3 regions of the Paenibacillus sp. FSL R7-277 genome follow, and region 3 is predicted to be linked to each of the others. Evidence: riboswitches for the same ligand, from Rfam matches in the RefSeq annotation. Region 3 holds a riboswitch; each other region holds the start of a gene.

What was found. Region 3 has a riboswitch for cyclic di-AMP ahead of C173_RS16735 (APC family permease). Riboswitches for the same ligand answer to the same signal wherever they lie in the genome.
Region 1: it holds a riboswitch for cyclic di-AMP, as region 3 does, so the genes downstream of both, C173_RS32845 (alpha/beta fold hydrolase) here and C173_RS16735 (APC family permease) in region 3, are expected to answer to the same signal.
Region 2: it holds a riboswitch for cyclic di-AMP, as region 3 does, so the genes downstream of both, C173_RS28445 (hypothetical protein) here and C173_RS16735 (APC family permease) in region 3, are expected to answer to the same signal.

What each region holds. Positions count from the first base shown of each region.
Region 1 is NZ_ASPX01000033.1:152,291-157,768, forward strand. Features, by position in the region: gene C173_RS11970 (AraC family transcriptional regulator) at 1-845, shown strand, start outside; gene C173_RS11975 (TrkH family potassium uptake protein) at 1,255-2,628, opposite strand; gene C173_RS32845 (alpha/beta fold hydrolase) at 2,640-3,455, opposite strand; cyclic di-AMP (ydaO/yuaA leader) riboswitch at 3,463-3,596, opposite strand; gene mnhG (monovalent cation/H(+) antiporter subunit G) at 3,595-3,954, opposite strand; gene C173_RS11990 (Na(+)/H(+) antiporter subunit F1) at 3,944-4,237, opposite strand; gene C173_RS11995 (Na+/H+ antiporter subunit E) at 4,237-4,719, opposite strand; gene C173_RS12000 (Na+/H+ antiporter subunit D) at 4,725-5,478, opposite strand, start outside.
Region 2 is NZ_ASPX01000115.1:96,487-101,964, reverse strand. Features, by position in the region: gene C173_RS28455 (alpha-galactosidase) at 1-332, shown strand, start outside; gene C173_RS28450 (flotillin family protein) at 466-1,896, opposite strand; gene C173_RS28445 (hypothetical protein) at 1,915-2,469, opposite strand; cyclic di-AMP (ydaO/yuaA leader) riboswitch at 2,804-2,986, opposite strand; gene C173_RS28440 (TetR/AcrR family transcriptional regulator) at 3,557-4,177, shown strand; gene C173_RS28435 (MMPL family transporter) at 4,207-5,478, shown strand, end outside.
Region 3 is NZ_ASPX01000054.1:113,324-118,801, reverse strand. Features, by position in the region: gene C173_RS16745 (FecCD family ABC transporter permease) at 1-87, opposite strand, end outside; gene C173_RS16740 (ABC transporter substrate-binding protein) at 240-1,277, opposite strand; gene C173_RS16735 (APC family permease) at 1,452-3,269, opposite strand; cyclic di-AMP (ydaO/yuaA leader) riboswitch at 3,398-3,557, opposite strand; gene C173_RS16730 (disulfide oxidoreductase) at 3,784-4,218, opposite strand; gene C173_RS16725 (DsbA family protein) at 4,215-4,973, opposite strand; gene C173_RS16720 (sensor histidine kinase) at 5,067-5,478, opposite strand, start outside.

The DNA.
Region 1 (5,478 bases), on a different contig from region 3:
ACAACAACGTGATATTACACTTCGATAAAGTATTGAACGTACAAGATTTGGGTTCCCATAGGACTGAAAGCTTATATACGCATCCTGACAGGAGGCTGGAGTGGGAAGTTTTCCTCTATTTGGCCGATGGGCAAATGGAGGTCTGGGAGGAAGAAACGGAGTATCTCATCCGCAAGGGAGAATTTCTGTTCCTGAAAAGCGGTCTGCATCACTGGGGAGAACCCCGCACACCTGCGGGCACTTCATGGTACTGGATTCATTTCTTCTGTAATTCCGAGGGAGAAGCGGAGCAGAACGGTAATCCATTAAAAGGAAAACCATTATTAGAAGAATTCCGTAAGTGCATTACACTTCCCAAGCACGGAAGGATCTCACACCCCGAGAAGCTGGAGAAGCAGCTGAAAGCCGCCGTTCAACTGTACAATACAACAGATCCGCTCCGCACCATCACGCTATGCCTGCAAACGATGGAGCTGTTCATCACTCTCTTCAGGCAGTCTCTTCACCAGTCCCCGCTGAGCAAGTCGGACCGGACGGTAAGCAGAATTATCGGATTTCTTGAACAAAAGGACAGCTACACCCTCAATTCACAGGAGCTTTCCGCTTCTCTGGAGATGAATTACAGTTACTTGTGTGAAGTCTTCAAACATAAAACAGGGAGCACCATCCAAATGTACAATGCCCAATTCTTCATGGACAAAGCAGCAGGAATGATGCGCAACACAAATCTGAATGTCTCCGAGATCAGCGAGCGGCTCGGCTTCAACTCCCCCTTTTACTTTAGCCGGGTATTCCGCAAAGTGAAGGGCTGCTCCCCCTCAGAGTATATGAGCAGGATTTATTGAGAAATTGTATGGAGAGCTTGTTGTGTCTATTACACGCGGCTTTTCGAACGAACCCTGGAAATTGAACTCCGCGTCCTCCTTAGAGATACAGCCGGGAAGCCCCGGCTGTATCTCTGTCTTATTCACCTGTATCAGCGAATTGCTTGGTTGAACATATGCACTGTCCTCTTAGAATTCTTAAATACGTGGTACATAATTATGTACTTATATATTAGATACCATGAGTCTCAAAAGCAAATATCAATTCCTGCTTCCTTCGAATCGGACCCTGCATTTTATAAAATACTTGCAAACTGCAATCAAGTTATTTATAACTAAGTTATGAGGTAAAAACATCTTCAACCCAATAACAAAAGAAGATAGCACAATAACGTTGAAAATCATTAGAATTAGCGCAGCTCAGTAAACTTTAGCCGATAAGCAGCTTATCCTCCGGATACCGATATTTTTGCTTCACATTTTTTTGTGCCAGTGCTAAAGCTAAAGTCAAGGGCCCTAATCTCCCGATGTACATTGTAATTATGATGATGCCTTTTCCCAGTGGCGAAAGTTCTGGCGTTACTCCCATAGACATTCCTACGGTTCCAAATGCGGAGGTTGCTTCAAAGAGAAGCGCCAGGAAATCTTTAGGATGAGCATATTCAGTAATGGATAGAAGAAAGGTGGCTGTTAGAACTACGCCCAGGGATATGGTCATTACTGCCAGTGCCCTGAATATAATATCCTGGGAGATGCGTTTTCTAAGCAGTTGCACATCTTTTTTCCCCTTAATCGTTGCGACGATACTTAACATAAGTACAGCAAATGTGGTTGTTTTTATACCTCCTCCAGTCGATCCGGACGAAGCCCCTACAAACATCAGGAAAATCATAAAAAATTGTGTGGCCGGGAGCATTGCTCCAATATCGATGGAATTAAAGCCGGCTGTCCGGGTAACAACACCCTGAAAATATGCCGCCCAAGTTCTTTCACTCCAAGAGAGAGTATTGAATGTTTTTGTGTTAAAAAGTTCAATCGCAAAAATCACCAAAAACCCTGCCATACAAAGGAGTCCAGAAGTAATTAAAACTATTTTTGTATGAAAGGAAAGATCTCTCCATCTTCTTTTCCGGTACAGATCCAGAATCACCGTGAACCCAATCCCGCCGATGATAAACAAAAAAGAGATAACAATATTAACTAACGGGTCACCCACATAGCGGCTCAGACTGTCTGGCCATAATCCAAATCCGGCGTTATTGAAGGCAGACACTGAATGGAATATTCCATAATAAATGGACCTTGTTGTTCCTAGTTCATTTGCCCATCGAAGGGCCAACACTATAGCTCCAGTTGTCTCCACGATAAATGAAATGAGAAAGATACTGAGTGATAACCGCACGACTCCTTGTGTTGTTACAGAATTAGATGATTGCTGGATAAGCAGACGTTCTTTTAATCCAATCTTTTTCCCCATGATCACGGCGATCAAAACACTGAATGTCATAAATCCCAAACCGCCAATTTGAATCAGAAGTAGGATAATGACCTGTCCAAAATGAGAAAAATCGGTACCGGTATCAAGTACAACGAGTCCCGTTACACATACGGCTGAAGTTGAAGTAAACAGTGCTGCCAGCCACCCTATACTAAGTCCGCTGGACGAAGATATCGGCAAGACCAGCAGCACTGTACCAAGAAATATAGGGACTGCAAAACCGAGTAAAATGATTCTGGATGAGGTCAGTCTGAGATTTGTGATGAAGGATGAGATTTTGTTAAAGAACATATCATTGGCTCCCATTATAATTCAAGTTAGCTGCCAGCTGCCGCCCGCTGAAAACTATGCTGTTCCCTAAGATAATCCAGTAATATACGGTTGAAGAGCTGGGGTTGACACAGATGAGTCGGATACATCGCATCCTCAAGGATCGCCAGACGGGCAGACGGATACTTGCTGGCTGTTCTTTTCACCTGCTCCAGCGCCCATTCATTCTGATTCCCGGATACAACAAGAACAGGAATCTGCAGCCGTAATGCGAACCCGTAGCTGTCCGTTTGTCTAAGTGCCAGCCGCTGCTTAATTAATTCCGTTGTCCGTTCATGCACAAGCTCTTTCCTGAGAATATGATAAGCCGAGAGCCACTTATTGTAGGTGATGCGCAAGGAACGGACGAACATTTCGGCAGGAAGATAATGGGCCGCCCATGCGCAGACCTCAAAGATTCCTTTCATTTTACTGCCTCTCGCAGTGTAATCCTCCTGAAAATAACTGTCCACCAATACCATATTTATTATCCGTTCAGGGTACAGGTAGGCGAATTTCTGGGCGAGCACAGCACCACTGGAACAAGCTACGATAACAGCCTTCTCTACAGATAAAGCGTCCAATAACAGCTTCAAATCTTCACATTGTGTGTCTACGATCCGGCTGATCTCCACATCCATTTTACCCGATTGCCCGTTCCCTCTCAAATCGAATACGATCACTTTGGCACGCTTGCTGAAATAATCCGCTTGCGGCTCAAACAGATGATGAGAGGTCGAATAATCATGAATAAAAACAATGGGCAGACCGCTGCCCGACATCTCATAATACAGCGACGTTCCATTCACTTCAATATGCGGCATATACAGTGCATCCTCTCATGAACGCTTGCGGGGTTAGCTGCCGGATTCGGGCCTGAAAGTAGCCCTACTCGTTTTTCCCGAGATTCACCCCATGTAACCTGGTTCCCCCGCTTCCTATAAGGAATTCAGCGATTAACTATTATTTTACAGACGTTTCCTTGCTTTCTTCCCCCAGCACCTTCAGGTCATCCTGAACGCTTCCCTTCCATAAGGGCACTCCGGAACGGTAGGCAGCCCGGCCATTTAAGTGACCTGCTACCGGTGAAGTGATGAATACAAATACAATCGCCAGCAGAAGCTTGACATTAACCGTTCCGTCTTTGAACCAAAAGTACAGGAAACCTCCTGTCAGCAAACACAATACCCCGAAGGTTGCACTTTTGGTAGCCGCATGTGAACGCAGATAGACATCGGGCAGCCGGACTAAGCCGAAGGCACTTAAGCCGCAGAAGACTGCACCCATTACCACAAGAATAGAGCTAATCAGTTCACCTGTCATTGGGGTTCCCTCCATCCTCTATAACGGCTCCCCGTTCAATATATCTGGCCAGTGCCGTAGTACCAATAAACGTCAGAATTCCGATAACCAGAATGACTTCTATAAAATCCTGGGTATCCAGCAGCATACTGAAGACGGTGATCATAGCGAGTACATGAATGCCGATCGTATCGAGTGCGGCAACCCTGTCGGAGCGGGTTGGCCCTTTCAGGAGACGGAACAGGCAGGCCAGCATCGCCAGAGCCAGAATGATCATGGCCACGGTTAGCATAACTGGGATCATTAACGGGTCACCTCCCTGATCGCTCGTTCGAAGGTGCCTCTAATCTGCGTGACCAGCAGCTGTGCATCTTTAATATCAATAGCATGAATGTACAGCGTCTTGCCATCCTTCGACACATCAAGAGTCAGGGTTCCCGGTGTCAGACAAATCAGGCACGAGAGCAGTGTGACCTCCCAGGGCGTGGCCAAGGCAGTCTCATAAGCAAAGATACCGGGACGTATAGCCAGTTTTGGACGGATGATATGGCCAATGACCACGAAATTCGAGACCGTAAGTTCACGGGCAAAGATCAGCAGAAGCTTCAGTACAGCCCATATACGTATGAGATAGAAGGTCCGGGGCTGGGACCTGGATTTCCTAAATAACAGTAAAAGTCCGATGCCCAGCAGATAACCTACTAAGAAGCTTGAGCCAGAGCCATTGTTATTTATCGCCATCCACAGAAAGGCAATCAACAGATTAAACAGGAATTGTAAGGCCATATTCACTACTCCTTCATTATGGCTTCAATATAAAGCGCAGGTGAAGCCAGAACCTCGCCAGCCTGCGATACATAAGTATACACATACTCCGCTCCGATCCCCATTGCAATCACAAGCAGCAGCAGGCCGGCAGCCACAGCCGAAGCAACCTTCAAGCTCACCTTAGGCTGCTCTTCCTTGGGTTCATTTCCCCAGAAGGCCAGCCTGAACACCTTCATCAGGGAGAACAGCACCAGAAAGCTTGATCCCAGACCAATGAGGGACAGCGTCAGCATCCCCTCGGACAACGCTCCACGGAGGATCATAATTTTGCCGGCAAAACCGCTAAGCGGCGGAATCCCCACCAGGGCGAGCGCCAGAATAAAAAACATCCAGCCGAGGAGCGGATACTTTCTGATCATCCCGCCCATACTGCCTAGCCGGTCAGTTCCGGCTGCGGATATAATCATCCCGCCCAGAATAAACATAAGTCCCTTGGCCAGCATATCGTGCAGCAGATAGAAGACTGCCCCATTCATTGAATCTGCAGTCCCTGCAGCAAGCCCAAAGGCTACAAATCCAACGCTGATAATGACGTTATAATTCAGAATCCGCGGGATATCCCTATAAGCCACTGCCCCCATGCTGCCCAGGATCATGGTAGCAGCAGCCATCCAGGCGATCCAGTCATGAGTGAAGCCGGGATCGTTCACGAACAACAACGTGAAGGTGCGGATGATTGCATAGAGTCCTACTTTGGTCAGCAGGGCACCAAACAAC
Region 2 (5,478 bases), on a different contig from region 3:
TGTTCGTCAGCGAGGACAAGACCGAAGCCTTCGTCGCTTATTTCCGCGTGCTGGCCATACCGAATCCTCCGATCTCGCGCCTTACGCTCAAAGGACTCAATCCCGAGCTGGATTATGTCATTGAGACGGGGGCAAAAGGCAGCAACGGGCATGTCCACGGCGGCGCAGAAGCCTCTGCACCTGCAGATGGCGTCAGCTCCGCTCCATTCCAGCCCGCCTTTGACGGCACACCGCTGGGCGGTGACCGCCTGATGCGTATCGGTCTTGTGGTCTCCGACCTGCGCGGGGATTACGCCAGCTGCACCTACCGCCTGAGAGCGGTGCAGCGCTGATCTACAGCTTCAGACATACCACAGGCGTCAGCCTCCTTTTGGAGATTGACGCCTGTTTTTTTGTGGAGAGATGCAGTCAGGAAGGGGCTTGCTGCCGTTTCATTAACTACTTACTTCCTCCCCTACTCCTCTTCTACTCCTGTCCATGCTCCTTGTCCCGGCCAAGTAACCCGCTGAGCGCCTCAGTCACGTTCATGCCGGTAAGTGTCTGGGTCAGCTCTGGAACCTGGGCCATGATTTTGGCGATATCACCCGTAATCTTGTTCACGCCTGAGGAAGCCCCGTCCTGGGAGATGACGGTGATCTTATCTACCTTGGCCAGCGGGGAGGCGATTTTCTCAGCCAGCTCGGGCAGGATTTTCAGGAATTCCACGGTCAGGGCGGCTTGAGTGAACTGTTTGTACGCCTCAGCCTTCTTCTGCAGCGCTCCCGCTTCCGCCGCTCCGGCGAGCTGGACGATCTCCGCATTCGCCTTCCCTTTTGCCAATTCCGCCTCCGCTGTTGCCAGTCCGCGCTTGGTCGTCGTAGCGGCTTCGGCTTCCGCCTCCAGAATCTGCCGCTGCTTGGCGGCTTCCGCTCTCATGATCGTTGCTTGATTCTCTGCCTGGGCCGGCTTGATCACTGTCGCCTCCAGCTCCCGCTGTCTCAGCTCGACCTCGATCTCCCGGACTGTGCGGTTGGCTTCGGCCTCCATTTGAGTGATTTTGACCTGTTCGGTAACCAGCGACTGCTTGATCTTATTCTGCTGCAATTCGTACGCCAGATCCGCCTGTGCCTTCTTCACCTCGGTCTCCAGCTTGAAGTCCGCCTGCTTAATGTTCAGCTCCTTCTCGAACAGCGATTCCTTCGCACGGGCAGCGGTTCCTGCTTCAATCGTCGCCTGATGCGCATTGGCTTTGGCAATGGAGGATTCCTTCTCCGCCTCGGCCTGCTTGATCTGAATATCGCGTTCGGCTTCAGCCTTGGCGATGCTGGCATCACGGCGAATCCGCTCAATCTCAGGCACCCCCATATTGTCGATGTACCCTTTGTCGTCGGTAATTTTCTTGATGGTGAAGCTGACGACCTCCAGCCCCATCTTGTCGAGATCCTCTGAGCAGGTCTCCCGCATCTTGCTGTTGATTTCGTCTGGGGTCTTGAGTATAGATTCTACACTGAGCTGCCCGATCAAGCCGCGCAGATGGCCTTCCACCGAATGCAGAATAATCGTCTCGCGGTCTTCCTCCGGCCGGTCAATGAACTGCTCGCTGGCTGTGAGAATAGCGGTTGGATCGCTTTTGATCTTAATCTGGGCGACCGCCTCCAGGTTCAGCTTGATGCCCTGGCGGGAAAACATGGCCTGCGCCGGGATCACATCGAAGCTCATCAGCATCATGGAGATGGTTTTATTGTTCTGGAAGCCGGGGATGACGAATGTCCCTCCGCCCTGAACCACTCTTTTGCCGCCGAGACCGTATACGATCATGGCCTGATTGGGCGGAACCTTTTTATACGCGGTCACAATACTGGTTAACGCCAGCAGAATCACAACAACAATAGCTCCGGTTACATATAAAATTAACATTTGCTCCGACACTCCCCGTTAGTTTTGTTCCATTTCCCTCTCGAACAAAGTGACCGCTGCGATCCCCTTATCCGTCTTCACAATAATCACCCGATCGCCCCGCAATAGCGACTGACCGGATTCGGCCCGCACGCCGATGGAGCGCATGGTCCCGTGCAGCACATACTTCATCTCTCCCACGGCCCCATCCGCTGCGGCGATGCTGATATAGCCGAGCTGGCCTGCCGGATCATAATCGAGTTCACTCATACTGCTGTCATACCGGGTCATCACCCGGGCCAGTACCGTGTAGAGCAGGATGCCCGGCAGCAGGGCGATCAAGGTACAGACCAGTACCACGGTGAGCAGCTGCATCCCGCTGTACTTGACAAGCATATACCCCGTGCCGCCCCAGACGGTGACAAACACCATCAGCGGAAGAATCGGGAGAAAGCCCGGCCCCCCAGCATCCCCTCCCCCTACATGCAGGTGGCCTACCAGACCGTGCCCATGAATGCTGCCGCTTAGGATAAGCACGAGGCCAACCCAGAAGCAGACGATAAATACAGTAGCGATGGGAACCCCTCCTTTCAATGTAATATGGCTATAAGAAAACTGACTGTAGTGGCGATGCGGAAACTGACTAATGTGGTACATAAAAAGACTATTGCGGCATATAAATGACTAATCAGTGTTGTTATAAGATTAAATTGTGCTTCCACCTGTCACTATTGCCCCTAATTTCCACTTTAGGCTGCTTGGTTGTGTATGGCAGAGGCGCAATTGGATTCAAGGGCACTTGTGCTCTTCATTTCTGCATCCAGCCCATTTTCAGGGCATTCAGTGGGATTAATCCCCTTCCCTACACAGCAAAAAGACCACAGCAGCAGCAGGGCTCTCCGTGGTCGGTTACTCGATCATGGCGCTCATCCTCTCTCTTCGAGGCTTACGGGGTTAGCTGACGGATTCGGGCAGCGAGATTGCCCTACCTCACCAGAGCCATAGTAGCACACTGGCAAGGATTCACCCCGGGTACTCAGCAGCCTATCCTTAAGCCACCTGCACCAGTTGGTTCCCCCGTTCCCGTTACGGAATTCAGCCATTTCAAGAACAGTGTCATTTCATTCGGTTGTTGATTGAATCTTACGCCTGCAGCCATTTAATGTAAAACCTCACGGATGACAAAAGAAGTCAATAATGCTGTCCCTTCGTGAATGAAGGCGCATTCTTCAGCTCTACTCTTATCCGCCCGGGGATTTGCTCGCGCTATCGTCTGTTTACACCCATGTTACTCTTCCTCTCACGTACTGCTCATTTGCTCACCTAATCCCCTCCCACTCTCATACTCACTTATTCCCCTACTCTTACTCCCACACTAACTCTCACTTACCTACTCACTCATCTACTCACTCATCTACTCACTTACTCACTTACTCTCCTTCACTTACTCCCACTCTAGCTCTCACTCCTCATTTACTCACTTACTTCCCACTCCCTTCCCCACGCCCTCCTAACTTAATCTCCTCCCCCCACCTTTCTTTCTCAGTCCATTACTCCAAATTTAAAATATTCACATTTCCGTCACTCGATGCTCATTGTGCAATCTTTCCCTTTGAGCAATAATAGAACCTATAGATTCTATAGAGCTTATAGATTTCAGGGAAAGGAGGAACATTTACTTTTGAATTCCAAACTGAATCTGCGGGACAAAAAAAAAGAAGCCACCGCCTATGCCTTAGCCGTAGCGGCCTTCGAGCTTGCGCTTGAGCATGGCATGGATGGCTTCATTGTGGATGATGTTGTTCAGAAGGCTGGATATTCCCGGCGGACTTTTGCGAATTACTTCTCCTGTAAGGAGGAGGCAGTCGCCGCCTATTTCATTGGCATTATTGCTGTCCAAGAGAAAGAGAATAACCCGCTGGCTGCTCTGCCGTCGGATGCTACACCGCTCGATGCCCTGTACAATCTGCTGAAGCTGCAATTCACCTCGGAGTTCCTGCATAAGCTGCGGCAGTTCGTCTCCCTGGCTAATCAATATCCGTCCCTGGAGCCTTACATTCTCAATGTCTTCCGGCATTTGCAGATCACCGCCCAGGAGACACTGGAGCAGTTCACCCGTGGACGGTATGCCGATGGATATACCCACCTGCTGGTAGGTGCCGTCTATGGGGCCTTCGTGCCTATCCTGGACGGACGGCTGAACGTCATGCTGCCGGGTGAGCAGCAGAGCGGGGACTCCGGGGCTATGCCGTTTGAACAATACCTGAATTCCATGTTTGCTTATTTACGCAACGGCTTCTAAATTCACAGATAAAGAGGAGAAACCACTACATGTCTACTTTTCTATACCGCTTAGGTAAATCGGCTTATGCTAAGCCCTGGGCCTTCATTGCAGTCTGGATCATTGTACTCGGAGTTGTAGGCACCCTGATTGGAGTCAACGGCATTCAATCCAGCTCCGAGATGAAAATTGAAGGCACAGAGTCGCAAAAGGTGCTGGATAAGCTGACAAAAGAGCTGCCCGCTGCGGCCGGAGGCCAGGCTAGTATCGCCTTCACTGTACCGGACGGGGAGCGTCTTGATACGCCTGAGCGTACAGCGCTGCTTCTAAAAGCTATTAATGATGTATACAACATGGAATATGTCATCAACCCTGCCGAACTGGCAGCACAAGCAGCGGCCGCCGCTGCCGGTCAAGCTGCCGCTGATCCTTCCGCCGCTGCCGGTCAAGCTGCCGCTGATCCTTCCGCTGCCACTGGTCAAGCCGCTGCCGATCCTTCTGCCGCTGCTGGTCAAGCCGCTGCTGCTCAGGCAGCACCGTTCGGTCCGCTGATTGTTGACGGCGCTCCGGTTCCCGGCGTGATGCTGTCGGCTAACGGCAGCATTGCCCTGTTCCAGTTCCAGTTCACGGTTCAGCAGACATCTCTGCCATCGGAGGTGCCGGACAACATCATCGATACCGTGACCAAAGTTGAACAGTCCGGTTCAGGCATTACCGCGATTCCAAGCGACTCGCTCAAAAGCATGCCGGCCATCGGCTCCACGGAAGCGATCGGCGTAGCCGTTGCTGCCATCGTATTGTTCATGACGCTGGGCTCAGTCGTTGCCGCCGGGCTGCCGCTGCTGACCGCACTTCTCGGAGTAGGCATTAGCGTCGGAGGTGCGTTTGCCCTCGGCAGCCTGATCCAGATGAACGATATTACACCGGTTCTTGCCGTGATGATTGGTCTCGCCGTGGGGATCGACTACTCGCTGTTCATTGTGAACCGCCAGCGCCGTCTGATCCTGGATGAGAAATTAAGCGCAGCCGAAGCAGCCAGCCGTGCACTGGGCACCGCAGGCAGCGCGGTATTCTTCGCCGGTCTGACCGTTATTATCGCCTTATGCGGCATGCTCGTCATCGGCATCGGCTTCTTGTCTACTATGGCCCTAGTTGCTGCGGCCAGCGTTCTGATCAATGTCCTGTTGGCCTTGTCCCTGCTGCCTGCGCTGCTCGGCCTGGTCGGTGAACGGATCGTAACCGCCAAAGCCCGGACCAAGCACAGCACCGCTGCCAAAAAAGCGCAGCACAGCTTCTCGCACCGCTGGGCAAATGCCACGGTG
Region 3 (5,478 bases):
AACAGCAGCGGCAAGCGGCCGCGACCGGACAGATGTGTTCCCTTCAACAGAAGGAGCTTGTAGAGCAGAATCTGTGGATGAAGCCATATGCCGTCTCCTTATCAGGATTATTAGGGAAATATAGATGATTATGATTCTCATTATCGCAAAGATATGAATATTGTTCAACTTAAAAAAGAGGCAGGCTTCTATATCCCGAGGATATAAAAGCCTGCACAATTCTCCGGCCGGTAAAGAACCTATTTCACAAAACTGCTCAGAATATCATCGATGGTCTTGGAATTGGCTATAGGACCGCTGTACAGCCAACTGGTATCTTTGCCGAATTCATGAACATTCCCTGCCTTAACGGCCGGAATTCCCTTCCAGACTGCACCTTCTGTAATCTCAGCTCCGCTTGCCTTGTCACTATTCACCAGAATGATATGCTCTGCAGTCAGCTCAGATAATTTCTCCAGTGAAATCGGGTTCCACGGTGCTCTGGATTCTGCAGGAATGTCGGTCACGAGATTCGGGAGCTTCACTCCAAGATCCCCATACAATACCGCACCGCTGCTGCGGGTCTCATCTACAATGAAGAAATTCTTTGATACCAGCCACAGAACCGCTACTGAATCATCGCCGATTGCCGCAGATACAGCCGCTTTGGCCGAAGCCGCTTTCTGGTCATAGTCTGCAATAGCCTTCTCCGCTTCCGGTGTCTTATTGAGCAGCTCACCGATCTTGAGCAAGGCTGCGCGCCAGTCACTGCTGACCTCATCGCCGAGTACATAGGTTGGTGCAATCTTATTCAGCTGGTCATAAAGACCGTTCTGAACCGAGCCCTCCGACTGGACGATGTGGAAATCCGGCGTGAAGCTGGTGACCGCTTCAAGCGGCAGGTCATAGCTGATCGGCGGAACATCCTTAAGCTCAGCAGCGAGGTAAGCCTGAGTACCGTTCTTCGTAGACCACTGGGCAACCGGAGTCACACCGAGTGCTACCAGATAATCCTCCAGATAAGAAGCAATTACACGCTGCGGATTAGCGGGAACGGTCACCTTATGTCCCATTGCATCCGTTACGGTCTTCTCCACAGCGGGTGCAGCAGTTGCTGTAGGTACCGCAGTGGCCTCCGCAGTCGCTTCTGCAGTTGCCGCAGGTGTGGTGCCTGCTCCACCGTTACTGCCTGCGTTGCTATTATTATTTCCGCAAGCGGACAGCAGCAGTGTTGTAGTCATAAGTCCGGCCACCGCCAGCTTCCCGCTTCTTGATCCTTGCAGGTTGAACGAAAACATTGAATACCCCTCCTGTATGTTACCCTCATGATTGGCAAAAGCTCTGTTACCTTTATCTTGTCTATACTGATGATATTGATTCTCATTCTCTATGTCAACCAATAACTTATAATAACGTAAAAACGGCCGTCTCCGCATTAAGCAGAAACAGCCGTCTTCCAATAATCTTCTATATTATTTATGCAGATGGAAAGGAACCGTGGCGATGACAATGTCCTTCTGATTCATCAGATAAGAGCGGATGAACAAGCTGGTCTGATTATGCAGCACCGCCTGCCACCAGTGCTTGGTCACGAATTGCGGAATCAGGACGGTAATATGATCCGTTGAAGAGGTCTTCCACTCTACTGTATCGATGAACTTCACCAGCGGGCGGATAATGCTGCGGTAGCGGGAGCGCAGGACGATCAGGCGTACGCCGGGGTTCCACTCCTCCCACTTCTGCTCCATCTTGTGAATCTCTTCTTCATCGAAGCCTACATATACAGCGACCACATTATCTGTCAATGACTTCGCATAGCTGATCGAATGCAGTACAGCGCGAGTCACACCGGCGACCGGAACGACTACGGTGCTTCCTTTGATACAAGGCTTATCGGTAGCCGGACAGATCCGCAGCTGATCGGCAATATTCATATAATGGCGGTGAATCCGGTGGAACACGATGATAACAGCCGGCAGGAAGATGAAGGCCATCCACACGCTGGAGAATTTAGTGATTATGAAAATCAGGGTGATCGTTAATGTAGTGAGCATCCCCACCGTATTGACGGCGAACTTGCTCTGCCAGCCTTTCGGCTTCGTTCTGTACCATTGGACCATCATGCCCAGCTGCGACAGCGTGAACGGAATGAATACCCCTACTGCATATAATGGAATGAGTCCTTCCGTATTCCCGTGAAACGCCGCCACCAGCACAGCCGACATGATACCGAGGAAAATAATACCGTTGGAGAAGCCCAGCCGGTCGCCGCGCACCATGAAGGCATGGGGCAGATATTTATCTTTGGCGAACATGAACGCCAGCAGCGGGAAGGCCGAGTAAGCCGTATTGGCTGCCAGGAACAGGATAACCGCCGTAATCCCCTGAATGAAGAAGTACAGTCCGCCACGGCCGAAGGTAGACTCGGTAATCTGTGAGACCACGGTAGCCTTCTCATCAGGCATGATACCGTACCAGTAAGCGAGCAGCGTAATACCTGTGAACATTACCCCGAGAATGAGGCCCATGAGCATCAGCGTTTTGGCTGCATTTTTCTCCGCGGGCGCTTTGAAGTTAGGAATAGCATTGGAGACCGCTTCTACCCCGGTCAGAGCCGAACAGCCGGAGCTGAAGGCCTTCAGCAGCAGGAACATACTCACGTTCGATACCGCCGAGCCAATCTCAGGAACATGGGCATGGGCGCCGCCGGTCATATATTTGAAGACCCCCGAGATGATGAGCACGAAGATGGAAACAACGAACAGATAGACCGGGATAGCGATGAAGGAGGCCGATTCGGTCACTCCCCGCAGGTTAACAATTGTTAAGAGCACGATAACAGATACCGCTATGAGGACAGTATGATTATGGAGATTTGGAAAAGCTGAAGTGATCGCATCCGTCCCCGCCGAGGCGCTTACCGCCACCGTCAGAATGTAATCCACCAGAAGAGAGCCGCCGGCCAGTAAGCCGGTATGAACCCCGAGGTTGGTTTTGGCTACAATATAAGCACCACCGCCCTGCGGATAAGCAAATATCGTCTGCCGGTAGGATAGAATCAGAATGGCCAGCAGGCCCAATACGGCTAATGCAATTGGCAAAGAGTACCAGATAGCGGTGAACCCGGCGGCCACCAGTACAATCAGAATTTGTTCTGTTCCGTAGGCTACAGACGAGAGCGCATCAGAAGACAGGACAGCCAGTGCTTTCACCTTGGATAACTTTTCATGATCGAGTTCGTTCGACTTCATCGGACGCCCGATCAATAGTCGTTTTACCTTGCTTACCATTGTAGTAACAGTTCCTCTCTTGGTTAAGTTGAAACGGGTTTCCCTGCGCTGTTTTCATAAGTGGATTTCATAAATGCAGGCACCAAAATAAGCATACGGAAATGATCCGCATGCCTTAGTGTGCATGGTCATTATCCCACTTGTGGCTTACGAGGTTAGCTGGCGGATTCGGACTGTGGTAGCCCTACGGTTACAGGTCAGGTAGCCTGCTCCGATTCACCCCTTTTGGCCTTGGCCAAAGTGTGGTTCCCCCGTTTTTCCTTCCGGAAAATTCAGCGCATATTCAACTTCTCACAAGGACTAATATTAAGCTACAACACGTCTTCCGTAAAGCGTGGAAACAAATGAAAAAAGAATGAAAAGCACTCAAAACAACCAAATCCATCATCCGGTATGTCTTGATCTTTCATTCTCTTTCATTATCCCTTTAACACGTGATTTTACAGGGTTTTTGCCTATTATTTTTTACTAAAATTAAGGGTATTCTCTTCTCTTCCTTCTGCCCGTCAGCTTCTTACTCTGCCGGCTCCTCTTTGCGTCCTGTCCAGAGCAGAATGGAGATTAAGGCAAAGGCTATAAGTGCAAGCAGAGGGATCGTTATAAATCCGAACCAGTTCAGATAATCCTTGTTGCACGGTACGCCGATGGTACAGGGAAGCACCTTGCTGAGCGCCGGAATTTTCTGCTCCGCATAATGATAAATAGAGATGCTGCCGCCGATCAGACTAAGGGGAAGCACGTAAGGAATGATCCGCTTGTCCGCCCGGTAGGTGGCGATCCCCAGCAGGAACAGCTGCGGGTACATGAAGATCCGCTGGAACCAGCACAGCTTGCAGGGCTCGTAATGCAGGACCTCACTGAGATACAGGCTTCCCGCTACAGCAACCACACAGACGAACCAGGCCAAGTAGAGACAGTTACGCCGGCAGAAGGCAGTGAAGGCGGTCATTGGGCGGCCCCTGCTCCCGCTGCTGCTGCCTGAATCTGGGCGTCAATCGCCTCCATATTGAAAGGCTCCTTCACCTTGATGCCGTTCACGTACAAGGATGGCGTATTCGTTACGCCCGTATCGGAGCCAAGCTGAATATCCCGGTCCAGCTCCTTCTCATAGGTGCGGTCATCAATATCCTTGCGCAGCAGATCATAATCCACCGGCAGTTCCAGCTGCTTGGCGAGACTCACCATGAAGTCAGGCGTAGCCCATTCCTCCTCTTCATTCCCCTGATTGGCATAGATCGCATCGAAGTACTTCCAGAACGCTTCCTGGTTCTGATGATACACCGATAGGGCTGCCAGGGAGGCCGTTCTCGAATCCTTGCCGATGAAGGCCAGATTCACGAAATAGAAGGCTGCTTTATTCTGATCTACATAGCCCTGAACGATCTGCGGCTTGATGACACCGGTGAACTGGGCGCAAGCCGGACATTTGAAGTCGCCGAATTCCACTATTTTGACCGGAGCATCCTCCTTGCCAAGCCGCATCATTTCACTGTAATTGAAGGCAACCGGCGTGCTGTCTGTGCCGGCAGGCGAAGAGTCCTTGGAAGCAAGCATGAATAAGCCTACAAAAATAATAATAACGATGGCCACCGTACTCACGATCAGAATTCTCGTTTTCTGCTTCTGCTGCTCCTGCTCTGCCCTGCGCTTCTCCTGCTTGCTCATCTGGGGAGCCGTGACATTGTTCTTTTTTGTTTTGCTCAAAGAGAGTTCCTTTCCGTCCTCAGGACTATCGTGATAAAAGAATAGTTACTTTCAAATTATATAATGTTAACTCTCTTGTTGGCAATCGCTGTCTTATACGGCTTCATTCTCCTCTGCTGACTCCCCTTCCCCTGTATCCTTGCCGAAAAACACCTCCGGGGAATGCTCCTGCGACTGCAGCTTAATTCTGAAGAAGAATTGTGTGCCGCCCCCTTCTGCCGGTTCTGCCCAGATCTCTCCTTGCATCAGGTCTACAAGCTTCTTGCAGATCGCAAGGCCCAGACCCGTGCCGGGGTACTTACGGGTATGCGACCCGTCCACCTGGGAGAAGGACTGGAACAGCAGCTGCAGCTTATCCGGTGAGATGCCGATGCCAGTGTCGCGCACCATGAATTGCAGCGCCTGAGCGGTCTCCCTGACGCCATAGGACTCCACCTTAACCGTTACCGTGCCGGATGGCGTGAATTTCACCGCATTGCCGATCAGATTGATCAGAATCTGGCGG